Regions from separate parts of the Ruegeria sp. CG11 genome, predicted to be linked through region 3. Evidence: riboswitches for the same ligand, from Rfam matches in the RefSeq annotation. Region 3 holds a riboswitch; each other region holds the start of a gene.
What was found. Region 3 has a riboswitch for cobalamin ahead of ACR0KW_RS11930 (DUF1636 family protein). Riboswitches for the same ligand answer to the same signal wherever they lie in the genome.
Positions count from the first base shown of each region.

Region 1: linked by a shared signal. The riboswitch ahead of ACR0KW_RS06100 (DUF1636 family protein) and the one ahead of ACR0KW_RS11930 (DUF1636 family protein) in region 3 are both predicted to bind cobalamin.
Region 2: linked by a shared signal. The riboswitch ahead of ACR0KW_RS18480 (hypothetical protein) and the one ahead of ACR0KW_RS11930 (DUF1636 family protein) in region 3 are both predicted to bind cobalamin.

Region 1 covers NZ_JBQFRE010000002.1:3,482-8,988, forward strand. The annotation lists gene ACR0KW_RS06075 (peptidoglycan-binding domain-containing protein) at 1-68, opposite strand, end outside; gene ACR0KW_RS06080 (hypothetical protein) at 318-614, shown strand; gene ACR0KW_RS06085 (hypothetical protein) at 619-1,188, shown strand; gene ACR0KW_RS06090 (NAD(P)-dependent oxidoreductase) at 1,380-2,336, opposite strand; gene ACR0KW_RS06095 (LysR substrate-binding domain-containing protein) at 2,440-3,315, shown strand; cobalamin riboswitch at 3,388-3,596, shown strand; gene ACR0KW_RS06100 (DUF1636 family protein) at 3,691-4,071, shown strand; gene cobW (cobalamin biosynthesis protein CobW) at 4,068-5,123, shown strand; gene cobN (cobaltochelatase subunit CobN) at 5,127-5,507, shown strand, end outside.
Region 2 covers NZ_JBQFRE010000011.1:98,526-104,032, reverse strand. The annotation lists gene recR (recombination mediator RecR) at 1-575, opposite strand, end outside; gene ACR0KW_RS18495 (YbaB/EbfC family nucleoid-associated protein) at 640-984, opposite strand; gene ACR0KW_RS18490 (DNA polymerase III subunit gamma/tau) at 1,140-2,891, opposite strand; gene ACR0KW_RS18485 (protein-tyrosine phosphatase family protein) at 3,023-3,526, shown strand; gene ACR0KW_RS18480 (hypothetical protein) at 3,528-3,935, opposite strand; gene ACR0KW_RS18475 (hypothetical protein) at 3,932-4,060, opposite strand; cobalamin riboswitch at 4,018-4,238, opposite strand; gene ACR0KW_RS18470 (alpha/beta hydrolase family protein) at 4,381-5,238, shown strand; RNA gene ffs (signal recognition particle sRNA small type) at 5,278-5,376, opposite strand; gene ACR0KW_RS18460 (bifunctional 2',3'-cyclic-nucleotide 2'-phosphodiesterase/3'-nucleotidase) at 5,416-5,507, opposite strand, start outside.
Region 3 covers NZ_JBQFRE010000004.1:125,049-130,555, forward strand. The annotation lists gene ACR0KW_RS11925 (DUF3299 domain-containing protein) at 20-784, opposite strand; cobalamin riboswitch at 928-1,128, shown strand; gene ACR0KW_RS11930 (DUF1636 family protein) at 1,231-1,587, shown strand; gene ACR0KW_RS11935 (ABC transporter ATP-binding protein) at 1,584-2,369, shown strand; gene ACR0KW_RS11940 (ABC transporter substrate-binding protein) at 2,389-3,336, shown strand; gene ACR0KW_RS11945 (FecCD family ABC transporter permease) at 3,338-4,351, shown strand; gene ACR0KW_RS11950 (UbiX family flavin prenyltransferase) at 4,326-4,934, opposite strand; gene ACR0KW_RS11955 (UbiD family decarboxylase) at 4,931-5,507, opposite strand, start outside.

The sequences.
Region 1 (5,507 bases), on a different contig from region 3:
AAAGCGACGGACAACTGAGCGAAGAGAAATAGCAAGGGTAGAACCAAGAGCTTTAAAACAGAATTCATCCTATAGTCCTAAAATACCAATGCATGGTCTTGTGCCCATCAAAGTCACCAAGAGGCCAAAGGCAACTGCGCCAATGTTGTTCCTGACACCTGCACGACTCGCACGCATCCGTGTTCCTTATGTTCATTTTCCACTCGCCAGCAATAAGCCGCGAATGCGAATGCATATAAGTGCCAAATTGGAACTTGCTAACACGAATAGTCAAGCCATAATATCCTGTACTCAATCCATAACCTCTTGGCTTAAATATGGCAGGCATTGAAAAATTAGCGCGTCTGAAGCAACTGCTCCTTGGTATGGAACGCGACATAGGCATAGATGATTTAAGTGCCGTGCAGAGAAACATCGTGTACGCAGCAGCGCTGCTGAGCGAAACTTCAAAAACGGTTGAGACGGAAGAACTGCGGCAACATGAATTGCTGAGTGGCGTATCGCGCAGCGCTTTTTTTCGAGCCTTACGGGAGCTTGTAGAGGCAGGGTATTTGCAACACACGCAGGGGCGACAACGATCATCGTATGTCGTGTCGAAAGAGCTAGGTAGCTGAGCAATTGAAAGCACTTAACACCCAAATCCTGCTGACACCGTTCCTTATTATTTCGCTTGCGCACTTACTCGCATTTGGAATCTCAATTTACATTCTACTCCCCCTACAAGCCCAGTACACGCCAGAGCTAGCACCCTATGCCAGTTTACTTTTCCTTCCACATGGCGTCCGCATATTGTCAGCATGGATGATGGGCTGGAAAGCTATTCCGTTATTCGCACCAACTGCCTTGCTAACGCACTGGATAAACTTTGGGGCCGCGGGTTTCACACTCGCGGGACTTGCAGGTGTATTCTCTGGAATAGTGTGTGCCGCGGTAACTTTTTGGGGGCTAGCAAAGTTTGGGTTGGACTTTCGAATAACGGCAAATCGTGCAGCAAATTGGCGAGATGTGATGGCCGCAGGTGCAATTGCCTCGGCAATCAATACCTTTGGAATGGGTTGGGCTTTTAGCCACAACACAGATACGTTGATTGGTTATTTCATTGGCGACGTAAGTGGATTGTTCGCATGTATGTTTGTCCTCATGCTGGCTTTTAAGATCGCGCGCGAAGCGGAAGAAAAAGCCAGCTAAATCAGTTATATGCGGAAAAACTTAATCGTACACAAAACGGAACACAAGCGAACTTGATCAACATATAACATTGAATTTCTTTAGTTATTTTGGGTGTCGATCTCTTGCAAATCCGTGTATACTGACTCGATTGCGGCACTCGCCTCCACTCCACCACATTGGCAACTGAATACTATGCGCCACTTGGCGTGTCATTCTGCTCGTCGGCCTTGCGGGATGACTTCGTAGCCCGGCTCTTCAGGTTCGTCGTCCAGCATCTCGGGCGGGAAGCCGGGGGCGGTGATGTCCAGGCCAGTGGCCTCTTCCAACCGCTTGATAATGTTCGGGGACAGCTCACGCTCGCCGAAACGAGCGATGCCGTCGTTAAATATCTTGATCATCACCGGGTTGATTTCCAGCGGCACTCCGGCACGGTCGGCGACGTCCTGAAACAGACCAATATCCTTTTTCACAAGATCCATCGTGAAAGAGATATCGCGCGATCCGTTCAGGATGACCTGACTCTCGGTTTCATGCACGAAGGACGTGCCGGATGAAATCTTGATCGCCTCATAGGTGGTGTTGAGGTCCATGCCGGCGGCTTTGGCAGTCACCAACGCCTCAGCGCAGGTGATCAGGTTGGCGGTGGCCAGATAGTTGGTCAGCACCTTCAGAACCGAGGCTGTGCCCAGTTCCCCGGTATGCAGCACACGGCGGCCCATCGTGGTCAGAAACGGCAAAATCCGCTCGAAGGTTGCACGGTCGCAGCCGGCAAAGATCGAAATATTGCCGGTCGCCGCCCGGTGGCACCCACCGGACACGGGGCAATCGACGGCGGCGCCGCCGCGTTCGATCACCATCGCACCCAGACGTTTGACCTCGGCCTCGTCGGTGGTCGACATCTCCATCCAGATTTTGCCCGGGCCGACCTCAGGCAGCATCTGCTGCATCACGGCATTCGAGGCGGCGGGGGACGGCAGACAAGTGATGACCGCATCGCAATCCCGCATCATCTGCGCCGGGTTTTCGGCTGCTTTGGCGCCTTGGGCCACAAATTCTGCCACCAGATCGGGGTTGAGGTCATGAACAGTCAGATCAATTCCGTTGCGCAGCAGCGAGCCGGACAGCTTCCCACCGACATTTCCCAATCCGATAAATCCGACTTTCATATTACCCTCCCGAAGGTCGCTGTTTGCGCCGAGTAAACCTGTTGCCTGCCGGAAACAAAAATGAATAATAAAGCTAGTTATGGGCAAAATTTTTTGGTGATAGATGGATCGCCTTCCAAACCCCGCATGGCTACGCAGTTTTGAATCCGCCGCGCGCCATCTGAATTTCACCACAACCGCGCAAGAGCTTGGCCTGACGCAGACAGCGGTTTCGCTGCATATTCGGTCCCTCGAGGCCGAGCTGGGGCAAAAGCTGTTCACCCGAAATGCACGGCGACTGGAGTTGACCGAGCTGGGGCAGTCCTATTCGCTGACGGTGCGGCGAGCGTTGTCAGATATCGCGCTGTCTACCAACAGCCTGTTTGGCCCGGCCTCACGTCAGACCCTGACGATCCGGGCTGCGATTTCGACGGCGACCTACTGGGTGGCCGCTGAACTGCCAGACTTCTCTGCCCGGCATCCGGATATCCCTGTCCGTCTGGTCTCGCACATCTGGAACGACAGTGGGACGCCCGGCGATGTGGATGTGGAAATCCGGTTGGGTTATGGCGACTGGCCGGGGGTGCGGTCCGAAAAACTTACCGATGAAAGGCTGGTTCCAGTCTGCCGCGCCGGGGACGGCTCGCCAATACTGAACAACGGTCCGCTGATTCACATCCTCGGGTACGAGGACAACTGGGCGCGGTATTTTCAGGCCAACGGCACTGCGCCCCCCGACCAGCCACCTCGACATTCGGTGGATACGACAGTGGCGGCGCTGCAACTCGTGATGGCCGGTGCGGGATATGCAACGATCCTGGAGCGGTTCGCAGTAAACGCAATCCGGCAGGGCGCGCCGATTGCGATTGCAGGTCCGGCGATTCCCTTTGCCCAATCCCATTACCTGGTCAGCGCCCAGAGGGCTGCGCAGCCAACGGCGGCAGCGGGATTGTTTTGCGCCTGGTTGCGGGATCGGCTGGCAACCGATGCCGCTGATTGACATAGGCTGGTCGCTTTTCCGTCCTTGGGCGTTTCCTTCCATGTCTCACGCTTGACAACCCCCCTGCCCGTGCCGCATGTCGCTTGCGTTGGTGTCCATCCCCGGATGGATGAAAAGGGAATGCGTCAGCGGTTATCCGTCAAACGCAGCCGCCCCCGCGACCGTGACCGGAGAGGGTGCCCAAAGCCACTGGCCCAAAAGGCCGGGAAGGCGGGACATCCGACAGAGGCCCGCCTCTGACATCCGCAAGCCGGGAGACCTGCCAGCACCCGAAGATGAAACCGGGCGGGGTGTTCCGGTGTCGGGTCCATGTCGCAACACGTGGCCCGCATGAAACCCCGTCCCCCGCAATGAGGATTTGGGGGGATGAGAGACATGACCGTGACCGCACCAGTCGAGCTGCTGGTCTGTACCACGTGCCGCCGCGGCCTGCCCGTCGAGGACGACGCGCAACGGCCCGGAACCTTGCTTCACAAAGCATTGGAACAGGCGGATCTGCCCGAGGGCATCACGCTGAAAGCCGTGGAATGCCTGTCGAACTGTGACGAAGGCTGTTCCATCGTGCTGCGCGGTGGTCCGGGTCGTTGGACCTTTGTCTACGAACACCTCAACGAAAACGACCATGTCGAAACCATTGTCGAAGGTGCCACCAAGTACCTCGCGACTGAGGACGGCTTGGTCAAATGGCGCGAGCGCCCCGAACATTTCCGCAAAAACTGTGCGGCCCGTATTCCCCCGATTGGAGCCCTGAAATGAGCAACCTCGAGAAACTCCCCGTTACTGTGATCACCGGCTTTCTGGGTTCGGGCAAGACCACTCTGGTCAAGCACCTGATGCAGAACCCGCAGGGCAAGCGTCTGGCCGTGGTCGTCAACGAATTTGGCGATGTGGGCGTAGACGGCGACATCCTGAAATCCTGCGCCATCCCGGATTGCCCGGCAGAAAACATCATGGAGCTGGCAAACGGCTGCATATGCTGCACCGTGGCAGATGATTTCATTCCGACCATCGAGGCACTGATGGCGCTGGAGCCGCGCCCGGATCACATCCTGATCGAAACCTCCGGCCTCGCCCTGCCCAAGCCGCTGCTGAAAGCGTTCGACTGGCCGGATATCCGGTCAAAGATCACCGTGGATGGCGTGATCGCTCTGGCCGATGCCGAGGCCGTCGCCGCAGGTCGTTTTGCCCCCAATGTCGAGGCCGTTGACGCCCAGCGCCTGGCCGATGACTCGATCGACCACGAAACACCCCTGTCCGAGGTGTTCGAAGACCAGATCTCCTGCGCCGACATCATCCTGCTGACCAAGCCCGATCTGGCTGGTCCCGAAGGTGTGGCCAAAGCCAAGGAAATCATCGCCGCCGAGGCCCCACGCCCCCTGCCCATGGTCGAGGTTGCTGAAGGCGCCGTGGACGTGCGGGTCGTTCTGGGTCTGGAAGCCGCAGCCGAGGATGACATGGATGCGCGCCCCTCGCATCACGACGGCCACCACGATCACGAGCATGACGATTTCGAAAGCATCATCGTCGAGCTGCCGGAACAGACCGATCCCGCCGATCTAGTCGCCAAGATCGAACGTCTGGCCAATGAGCTGAACATCCTGCGCGTCAAAGGCTATGCCGCCGTCGAAGGCAAACCGATGCGTCTGCTCGTGCAGGCTGTTGGCGCCCGTGTCCGTCACCAATATGACCGTCCGTGGGAGCCCGGTGAAGAGCGCCGCTCGCGTCTGGTGGTCATCGCCGAGCATGACGACATCAAAGAAGCCGCAATCCGCGATATCCTCGTGGGTGTGACCGAGGCTGCCGAGTAAGCCATGCACGTCGTCTTCCGCGAAAGCCACGGGTTAGAAGAAACCGAAACCCCGACCGATCTGGGCCAGAGCCCGGCGGATCTGGTGGTGCTGTCCTTTTCCGACAGCGACCTTGGCGCTTTCGCGGCGGGCTGGCATCGCGGTGGCGGCCCCGAGGGGCGGATGCCGACGATGCGGCTGGCCAATCTGACGGCGCTGAAACATCCTCTGTCCGTCGACACCTATGTCGAGCAGACGCTGGAGGGCGCCAAAGGCATCCTGATCCGCCTGATCGGTGGTGTGCCTTACTGGTCCTATGGGTTGCAGCAAGTTCTGTCGCTGGCGCAGGCCAAGGGCATTGCGCTGGCCGTTCTGCCCGCGGATGGACGCGAGGACACGCGGCTG
Region 2 (5,507 bases), on a different contig from region 3:
TGCAACGCCGCCGTAATCGTCCCGTCATCCAGATAATCCAGCTCACCGCCGATCGGCACGCCCTGCGCAAGTGAGGTCAGGCGGACTTGCCCCTCCAGTTGATCGGCGATGTAATGGGCAGTGGTCTGGCCATCGACGGTGGCGTTCAGGGCAAGGATGACTTCGGTGATCCCCTCGGCCATCACTCGGTCTTTCAGACGGGGAATGCGCAGTTCGTCCGGGCCGACGCCGTCCAGTGCGGACAACGTGCCGCCCAGAACGTGATAGCGGCCTTTGAAAACCCCGGCGCGCTCCATCGCCCAGAGGTCGGCGACGTCCTCGACCACGCACAGCTCTCCGGTCGCGCGGGCCTCGCTGTCGCAGATGTCGCAGATATCGGTGGTGCCGACGTTGCCGCAGTTCAGGCATTCGCGGGCGGTTACGGCCACCTGCTGCATGGCGTCCGATAGCGGCGTCAGCAGCAGGGCGCGTTTGCGGATCAGGTGCAGTACCGCGCGGCGGGCCGAGCGGGGGCCGAGGCCCGGCAGCTTGGCCATCAGGTCAATCAGGTTGTCGATATCGCTGTTCGAACTCACCGCGGATGCTCCTGCAAAAGGGCCGGGCTGGGGTGCCCGGCCGGTATTCCGTCAGGAGTGTGTATCAGAACGGCAGTTTGATGTCTGCGGGCAGACCCATGCTTTCGGTCAGTTTTGCCATCTCGGCCTGCGAGCGTTCGGTCGCTTTGGTCTGCGCGTCCTTGATGGCGGCCAGGATCAGGTCCTCGACCACTTCCTTGTCATCGCCATTAAAGATCGACGGGTCGATGTCCAGACCTTTGAGTTCCCCTTTGGCGGTGGCGGTTGCCTTGACCAGACCTGCGCCGGATTCGCCCACAACCATCAGGTTGTTCAGCGCTTCCTGCATTTCGGTCATCTTGGTCTGCAAATCCTGCGCGGATTTCATCATCTTGGCCATATCACCCAGACCGCCGAGTCCTTTGAGCATTGTATTTCTCCTGTGTATCGGTTTGCCGCCTAAATACGGATGCCATCGGCGCGGCACAAGGGGCGAGCGTGCTCCCGCCCGTCGTCAAGGTCTTTGGCAAGACCTTTCCTCCGGTTGGGCCCGGCAGCGCGGGAGAATTCCGGGGATGGTCTACGTTAGTCTTCCTCGAAGGGGTCCCATTCGTCTTCGACCTCGGGCAAGGCTTCGGTTTCGACCTTGGCGGCGCGTTCTTCCGGTGTCTCGATCCGTTTGATGCGCGCTTTGGGAAACTGCATCAGGACGGCCTGAACCAAAGGGTGCTGCTCGGCCTGTGCTTTCAATGCCAGATCGGCTGCGTCGCGAACCTCGGCGATGGTTGCAGCATCCCCGTCGGCAACGATTGACACCGCCCAGCGGTTTCCGGTCCACCGCTGTAATGCCGAGCCGATCCGGGCGGCCAGATCGGTAGGGGCGTTGTCTGTAGGTGTGAACTCGATCCGGCCGGGTTGGTAGGACACGAGGCGGACGCCGTTTTCGACCTCGACCAGTAATTTCACGTCGCGGTTCGTCCGGATCAGTTCGACGACATGGTCAAAGCTGGGATAGCGCGCAAGGGCTGACTGAGTGTCCTGCGCCAGCGCGGCGGTGGGTGCGCCAGCTGGCCCACGCGCAGTCGGGGTATACGTTGCGGGAGCAGGCTGAGCAGGCGCATGGGACGGTATGGCCATGCCGCCGCCGGGGCCGCCGTTAGGTGGGGGCGGCGGTGTATCTTGCAGCCGTTTGATCAGTTCCTCTGGGCTGGGCAGGTCGGCCACATGTGTCAGGCGGATCACCGCCATTTCGGCGGCCATCATGGCGTTTGGTGCGGCTGAGACCTCTTCCAGCGCTTTCAGCAGCATTTGCCACATCCGGGTCAGCACCCGCATTGGCAGGGCTTCGGCCATTTGCACACCACGGGCACGTTCATCCGGTGAAACTGTCGGGTCCTCGGCTGCATCCGGCGTGATTTTAACAACCGACACCCAGTGAGTGATTTCAGCCAGATCGCGCAGCACTGCCAGCGGGTCGGCGCCCTCGGCATATTGTGCGCTCAGTTCGGTCAGGGCGCCCGCCGCGTCGCCGCGCAGGATCATGTCCATCAGGTCCAGCACCCGCCCGCGATCGGCCAGGCCCAGCATTGCGCGCACTTGGTCGGCGCTGGTTTCCCCGGCCCCGTGCGAGATTGCCTGGTCCAGCAGAGAAGTTGCATCCCGCGCCGACCCCTCGGCCGCGCGGGTGATCAGCGCCAGCGCGTCATCCGCGATCTGGGCGTTCTCGGCCGCTGCGATCTTGCTGAGCAGGCCGATCATGTCCTCAGGTTCAATCCGGCGCAGGTCGAACCGCTGACAGCGGGACAACACCGTTACCGGGACTTTGCGAATCTCGGTTGTGGCGAAGATGAACTTCACATGTTCGGGCGGTTCCTCAAGCGTCTTGAGTAGCGCGTTGAACGCACTGGTCGAGAGCATGTGGACCTCGTCGATGATGTAGATCTTGTAGCGGGCAGAGGCAGCGCGATATCGGACGCTGTCGATGATCTCGCGAATATCGTTTACGCCGGTGCGGCTGGCGGCGTCCATCTCCATGACGTCGACGTGGCGGCCCTCCATGATGGCCACGCAATGTTCGCACTGGCCGCAGGGTTCGGTGGTCGGCTTGCCCTCGCCATCTGGACCGATGCAGTTCATGCCTTTGGCGATGATCCGCGCCGTAGTGGTTTTGCCGGTGCCGCGAATGCCGGTCATGATGAAGGCCTGCGCGATCCGGTCGGCCTCGAACGCATTTTTCAGCGTGCGCACCATGGCGTCCTGGCCAACGAGGTCAGCAAAGGTTTCCGGGCGGTATTTGCGGGCAAGAACCTGATAGGCGGGGCTGGGCGTGTCGTTCATGTCTGCTCTGTCGGATTCGGGTTCCGATCCAGCGTAGAGACCCCCGCCGCCCGCGTCCACATCCCGCTTGGCGAATTTCCGTTTGCGTCGCAGTTTATGTACCATAGACGCGTAGGTAGGAGGGCTATCGCTTGAGACTGTTTGCAATTCATCCCGTGCAGGTGGGGAACGGTACGGTTGCCCTCTCGCCGCTGCCGGGGCGTGCGGGCAATTACCTGCAAGATCTTGGCGTCGTTCGAGACTGGCAGCCCGATCTGGTGATTTCCATGACCACTGAAGGTGAGATGCTGCAGGAGGGTGCCGCCGGATTCGGCGACGATCTGCGCGCCGCGGCAATCGGCTGGGCGCATCTGCCGGTCATGGATTTTGGTGCGCCGCCGCCTGAGGTGCAGGCCGCATGGCCCGAGGTCAGCGCGGTGGCGGCACAGGTTCTGGCCCGCGGAGGGCGGGTGTTGGTACATTGCCGGGGCGGTTGCGGGCGGTCCGGGATGATTGCCCTGCGCCTTATGGTCGAACACGGCGAACGCCCCGAGGCAGCGCTGAAACGCCTGCGCGCCGTGCGGCCCTGCGCCGTTGAGACCGACGGCCAGTTGGAGTGGGCCGCACAGGCGTCCGGCACCCGGCCATACAACTAGTTCATAGCGCCGCGTGCCGTTCCGGCTGCGCAACGGGGCTTTGCGCAATCACCGAGGCTTCGAGCATCGCGCAGGGCGGTGTCGGCAGTAGCTTGGCCGGGCGGGTCGTGAATTCAAGGCCGAACATCATATCCGCATAATCGTCCAGCGTTTCGATCGCGGTATCGACATCGGTTCCGCAAAACACGCGAATCTGATCCGCCTGCGCGCGAAACCGTGCAAAACAGCCCTGCGCGCAATGGGTCAGTTCGCTGCTGCCCTCAACTTCGAAATCCGGGGTGGTCGCAGGTGCGGCGGCCTCCATCGCCTGCACGACTGCGCGGGCCATCTGTGCCAGAGCAGGGCAGGTTTTGCCGGTTTTCTGGCAAACGGTTGCGGTGAATTGATGTGTCTTCGTCTTCCAGATCATGGTGCGCCCTCCGCGCGCAGGACGGGGGCGTAGAACAGGTGTGACAGCGTGCTGACGACCTGCCCGGACACCCCGCCCGAGTTTCGGTTTTGCTTCGATGGCAGGTCTCCTGACTTGCGGGTCATCGCTTTGCCGACCTTCCCAGCCTTGCGGCCAGTGGTGTTTCGGCATTGCTCACCGCTTACAGTTGCGGGGGCAGTCGCGGCCTTGGTTCGTTCCGGCATAACCGGGCAGAACCGCACCGTGTTCCCTTTTCATCCCGCCCCGGGACCGGGGACGAGAACCATCACCGCATCGCTAGCTGGTGCGGGCGGCCCGAGTCAAGCGGGCAATTTGCGCGGCCAAGTGGACGTGTGGTCATGTTCGGGCGCTGTTGACTTGTGGCGAGAATCACGGCGGACTGGAGGAAGTGAACTGATCGGTTCAAAAACCCGGAGGCCGCCCCATGCTGGACGCTGCACAGACTGTATCGACCGAGGATTTCCGGTTTCCGTCAGGCGCTGGAACCCTGTCCGCACGCCTGTATCTGCCGACGGTGGCTCCTAGAGTGGTCGTGGTCATTCACGGCGCAACTGGCGTGCCGCGGGATTACTATCAGCATTTTGCCCGCTGGCTGGCTGAGGTACAGGGGATGGTCTGTCTGACCTATGACTACAGCGATTTTGGTCATTCTTTGCGCGGGCCGTTGCGGGCATCGCGGGTCAAGATGGCCGACTGGGCTTTGATCGACATGCCCGCCGCGCGGGCCGAGATGCGGCGCAGGTTTCCCGATGCGCAGCAGTGGAGCATCGGTCATTCCGTCGGCGGGATGCTTGGGCCAATACAACCTGACATCGATCAGATCGACCGTATGATCTGCGTCTGTTCCGGGCCCGTGACGGTGTCGGATCACCCCTGGCCCTATCGGGCGCTGGCTTTGCTGTTCTGGTACGGCCATGCGCCCTTGGCGGTAAAAGCCTTGGGGTATCTTCCGGGCAAGGCGCTGGGGTTCGGGGCAGATCTGCCTGCATCGGTCTATTGGCAGTGGCGACGGTGGTGTACTGCGCCGCGCAACTATCTGCCCGAGATCGGGGTCACTCTGCCTGAAGCGCGCTGGGCGCAGTCAGAGACGCCTGTGGATCTGTTCACCTTCGAGGATGACGATCTTGTGCCACCAGCGGCAGTCTGGCGGCTGGCTGATTTGTATGGGTCGCTCGCGCGGCGTCATCTGTTGTCACCCGGTGAATTCGGCCTGCCCGGCGTTGGCCATATCGGTGCCTTCGCGCGCCGCAACGCTGCCGTTTGGCCGCGACTGATTGCATGACACTGCCGCTTCCGGCGTTCTGTATTCGCTATGAGGAAGAAGTGAGAGGTTGGACATCGACCCAAGCGGGGCTCGTTGTGGCTGCTTCCTTCCGGACCTGACCAGGTTGGCGAGGCGCTCGCCCGCGCCAACCTCTCGACGCTCGATATAGGCAACAGGCGCGGAAAAGACAACCCGTCAGAGCGTCAAACGGATCAGCAAAAAGCCCTCATCGTCTTCTCCAACCAGCTCGGGGGCGTATTCCTCAAGCTCGGCAATGTGATCGCGGG
Region 3 (5,507 bases):
GGCCGATCCGGCGGTCGCGTCATTCAGACACCTTCGCCCCGCCGGTCTTGCGGTTGCCTGCGGCGCGGATACGATCGGCGATGCTTTGCGTCCGCTCCGGCTGTTCGCCCTGTATTTCAAGGGTTTCAACGCTATCTGCCTCCAGTCGGAATGTCGCACGCATGGGCAAGAGACCATCCACCACCATCATGTTCTGCTCTGAAGGATCGATGGTCAGCTTTCCGGTCAGTCGGACCGGCTCGTGGACATAGCTGGGCGCCCAGTCCTCATTCAGCTGCACCCGGATCATCTGATTGGGCGGCGGCGGCGGCATGTGGCTGCACATCCCACGCTGAGGCACCAGATAAGCTATGGCATTGCCATCCGCATCGGGTGGCGCCGGAATGGCAAACCCTGCCAGCGTCACAGTCTGACCGTCGAATTCGGGGTTTCCTGCAGTCCCGGCCCGCTCTCGGTTCTGGGCCACGACATGCCGCTGGTCCAGCAGCCAGTCGATATCGATTCCATCCGACGCCAGGGCGTCCTCAGTCTCAACCAAAAGCTCCTGCCATTTCAGCCGTTCTTCGGGGCTGCCCACATCCTGATGCAGCCTGCCGCGCAGGCGTACGGCGAAAAGCACGTCGTCGAACTGTTCGGGGCTTAGATCGCGATACGGGTCGTCGAAGACCTGAACGGACGGATCCGGCAGATCGGACCAATCCAACGCAACCCCCTGGGCTACAGCTGCAGATTGGCCGCACAGGACCAACGCCAGAATCGTCGCAAGGGGAAGCCAATATCGCATGGTTGGACTCTATCGCTCTGCCCGGATCATTCCAGTGGGTTTCTGCAGATGTCGTCTTTGCAGGGCGCTCGGTCGCTGTAGGGCTGCGCCGGAAAACAAACCTCCAAGAATCAAATTTATGATTGACGCATCGGGCCATCTCGGGCAGTCAATCTGGTGATGGTTCCCCCAAAAAGGGGATGAAAAGGGAATACGGTGCGGCCCTGTCAATTGGCCAACTCCGTGACTGCCCCCGCAACTGTAAGCGGTGAGCGACGCCATACACCCACTGGCCTTTTGGGCCGGGAAGGATGGCCAAGCATCGACCCGCAAGTCAGGAGACCTGCCATCATATGTTCAACCAACCCGGGGCGGGGCGTCCTGGAAGGAGGCTATGATGACACGTCTGACACGTGTTCCTATGATTGGCACCTTCTCTGCGCGTTTGAAAACGAGCGGAGCGGGCAATGCCGGAAACACCTGATCATTTCCTTCTGATCTGCGAGACCTGCAAGGGGCCAGAGAATGCTGATGCCTTGCGCACCGCGTTGGAGGGCAATCTGCCTGCGGGCTTTGCGGTGAGGACTGTCGATTGCATGGCGGGATGCGAAAGGCCGACAACTGTTGGATTTCAGGCTGTTGGCAAAGCGCAGTACCTGTTCGGTGATATTCAATCAGAACGCGACATCAACGCAGTTGCCGAGTTTGCACGGCAATTCCACGACAGCGCCGACGGCTGGACCAATGCCACCGACCGTCCGCGCGCATTGTTCACCAAAACCCTGTCCCGTATGCCCTGCCTGAACGTGGAGGAGCACCCATGACAAACCCCGCGTTTCTGGTCGCACGTGACCTGGAGTACTTTGCGCTCAACGGCGACGCCCTGCTGCAGGGCGCTTCGTTCGAACTGGACAAGGGCGCAATCCTGGCCATTGCCGGGCCGAACGGGGCAGGGAAAACAACGCTTCTGAACCTTCTGTGCGGTGCTGCCGAGATGGTTCTGGGGGATGTCCTGATCAACGGGCGCAGCCTTAAACAGATGTCCGCATCAGAACGCGCGCGCATGATCGCCGTGGTCAGCCAGCAAGAGTTTCCCGACGGTCGGTTGCTGCTGCGCGATTACGTTGCGCTGGGTCAGATCCCGATCCGCTCCGACCGATCTGCTGATGCTCACGCGGCCGAGCTTGACCGGATACTGGACTTGACCGGGCTGGGTGCGTTGGCAGGCAAACGGATGGCCCTTCTGTCCGGCGGCGAGCGTCAGCGGGCCCATATCGCGCGGGCGCTGGCGCAGAACCCGTCGCTGCTGTTCCTGGATGAGCCCACCAACCATCTGGACCCGGACGCCAAGGGCCGGATGCTGTCGCTGGTAGCCGAACTGGGCATCACCGTGGTCATGATCGTGCACGACCTGGTCATGATCCCCGAATTCGCCACCCATGTGGCACTAATGAAATCCACGCGCCTAACCAGCTTTGGCCCTGTGGCCGAGGTTCTGACGCCCGCGCATGTGCGCGACACGTTCGGCGTCGACTACCTGTGTTTCCAGCATGAAGGCCGAGTGATCCCGGCCCTGGATATCCGAAGAACACCCGTTTCAAACTAAAGCAAGGAAACTCCCCCCAATGAAACAAATCTGGTCTGCGGCCCTGATCACCGCCTTCGCAGGCGGCGCCTTTGCACATGAGGTGACGGTCGACAATTGCGGCGCGCCACTGGTTTTTGAGACTCAGCCCGAACGGTTGGTCGTGCATGACATGAACATGACCGACATGGCTTTTGCGCTGGGCCTGCAGGACAAGATTGTGGGCCTGACAGGCATCACCGGCTGGTACAAGACCAGCCCCGAATTCGACACGCTGCGCGGCGACATCCCCGAGCTTGCGCCGAAATACCCGACCGTTGAAAACCTCGTCGCGGTCGAACCCGACCTGTTCTTTGCCGGTTGGTATTACGGCATGAAACCCGGTGGCGATGTGACGCCCGACACGCTTGAGCCCTTTGGCATCAAGACCATGATCCTGACCGAAAGCTGCGTGCATCTGGACAAGGAACGCCCCGAGGCCAGCATGGACCTGCTGTTCGACGACGTGCTGCGTCTGGGCAAGGTGATGCATGTCGACGACAAGGCCGAGGCGCTGGTGGACAGCTGGAAACAGGAACTCGCTGCGATCGAAGCGCAGACCACCGATCTGGCCAAACCCCGTGTCTTCCTACTGGACGGCCCGGCGGACGCGCCCTTCACCGCTGGCAAATTCGCCATCCCCGACGCGATGATCGCAGCTGCGGGCGGTGAGAACGTCACCCATGACATGGACACCAGCTGGGGCCGTACCTCGTGGGAGGCCGTTGCCGCCGCAAACCCGGAATTCCTGGTGCTGCTGGACTATCAGACCGGCAATGGCGCAGCGGATACGTTCAAGTTCCTGCAGGACCATCCGGTGATGTCGCAGACCGACGCTGTCAAGAACGAGCGCTGGATCGGCCTGCGCTACGAGGAGCTGACCCCCGGACCGGCAAATATCGAGGCGATCTCGAAAATGGCCCAAGCCATGCACCCGGGCCTCAACTGAAATGGGCCGATTGGGCCTTGTGTTGATTTTGGGGGCGGTCATTCTGGCCGCCCTCTTGCTGATTTCGATCGTCTACGGCACCACGCCCATCCCCGCGCAGGATGCGTTTGACGCGGTGTTGCTGGGCACGGGTCTGACGGATGGGGACATGTCCCCCCTGCACCGGATCGTGTTCGACCTGCGCCTGCCCCGCGCCCTGTTCGCGGCCGTCATTGGCGCCGGGCTGGGTATTGTTGGCGTGGTTCTGCAAACCACGACGCGCAACGATCTGGCGGACCCTTTTCTTTTCGGCCTGTCCTCGGGCGCAGCCGCCGGAGCCGTATTCGTCATAACTGTGACCGGAGATATTCTGGGGTTCTGGACCCTGCCGCTGGCGGCGTTCTGCGGTGGCCTTGTGGCCTCGGGCATTGTGCTGGCTCTGGTGCATGGGCTGCGCACAAGCGCACCGGAAAAACTGATCCTGGCCGGTTTGGCAGTGTCTTTCCTGTTCTCAGCCATCACCAATTACCTGATCTTCGCAGGCGACAGCCGCGCCGCGCATTCGGTCATCTTCTGGATGCTGGGCGGGCTGGGTCTGGCCCGGTGGGAGACCTTCCCGCTGGTCTGCGCCGGACTACTGCTGATCCTGTCCTATTCGCTGTATCGCAGCCGCTGGCTGGATGCCCTGCTGACCGGAGACCTGACCGCCGCAACGCTGGGCGTGCCTGTTCAGGGGCTGCGATTCAGCATGTTCTTTGCCGCGGCGCTTGCCACCGCCGTTTTTGTCTCGGTCGCGGGGGTGATCGGCTTTGTCGGCCTGATGGTGCCGCATATCGCCCGCGGTATCGCCGGACCGCTGCACAACCGGCTTCTGCCCACCGCCGCAATCGTGGGGGCTGCCTTGCTGACGGGGTCAGACATCCTCAGCAGGCTTCTTCTGGCACCACAGGAATTGCCGGTGGGGATCGTGACGACCTCGATCGGTTCGGTGTTTGTGTTTCTGCTGCTATTCAGGACCGCGCGGGCTCGGCACTAGAGCCAGACATCAACCCCTCTTCGGCCCATTGTCTTGCCACCGGGGCAGAAACCCCCAACAGATCGATCGCACGGCCTGCAATCTGGGTGACGATTTCCGACACGCATTGCGGTTTCAGATAGAAGGCCGGAACCGGCGGCAGAACAATCGCGCCCATCTCGGTAACCGTCGTCATGTTCCGAAGATGCACCAATGTCAGCGGCGCTTCACGGGTCAACAGAACCAGACGTCTGCGTTCCTTGAGCTGAACGCTGGCGGCGCGGGTCAGCAGGTTGTCGTCCAGACCATGTGCAATGGCCGCCAAAGATCGCATGGAACAAGGCGCGACGATCATTCCGGAGACCGGGACCGACCCTGAGGCGATACTGGCACCAATGTTGCTGATGGAATGATGGCGGGTGGCCAATCCCCTGAGGGTATCAAACGCATCGCCCCCACATTCTTCAAGCAGCGTGCGCCTTGCCGCGTCGCTGGTGACAAGGTCGATCTCAACACCCAGATCCGACAACTGCCGAGCCACCGACAGCCCGAGCGCTGCACCCGACGCTCCGGCCACGCCCAATATCACACGGTGTTGGCTCACGACGCTGCTCCCCCCATCAGGCGCGAAACAAGATTGGCGGCAAACTCCGCGTCCTTGTCTGCCGTTTTCATCACGGTTCCCCATTCCCGGCTGGTTTCGCTTTCGATCTTGGTCGTAGCATCGATGCCCATTTTTCCGGACAGCCCCGGTTGCGGAGAGGCAAAATCCAGATAGTCCATCGGCGTGTTTTCCAGCGTCAGCACATCCCGACCCGGGTCCATGCGCGTGGCAAGCGCCCAGGCGATGTCATCCCAGTTTGCGGGGTCGATATCGTCATCCACCACCACGATCATCTTGGTATAGCTGAATTGCGGCAGCATCCCCCACAGCGCCATCATCACCCGCCGCGCCTGACCGGGATAGCGTTTGTCGATGCTGACAACGGCCATGCGGTACGAGCACGCAGCGGGCGGCAGCCACAGATCGCGGACCTCGGGTATCTGAGCGCGAATGGTGGGCAGCGCGAGGCGGTTGAAAACCTCGCCAATGATCGCGGGCTCATCCGGCGGGCGTCCGGTATAAGTGGACAGGTACAGTGGGTCTTGTCGATGGGTCACGGCCGTGACCTGCATG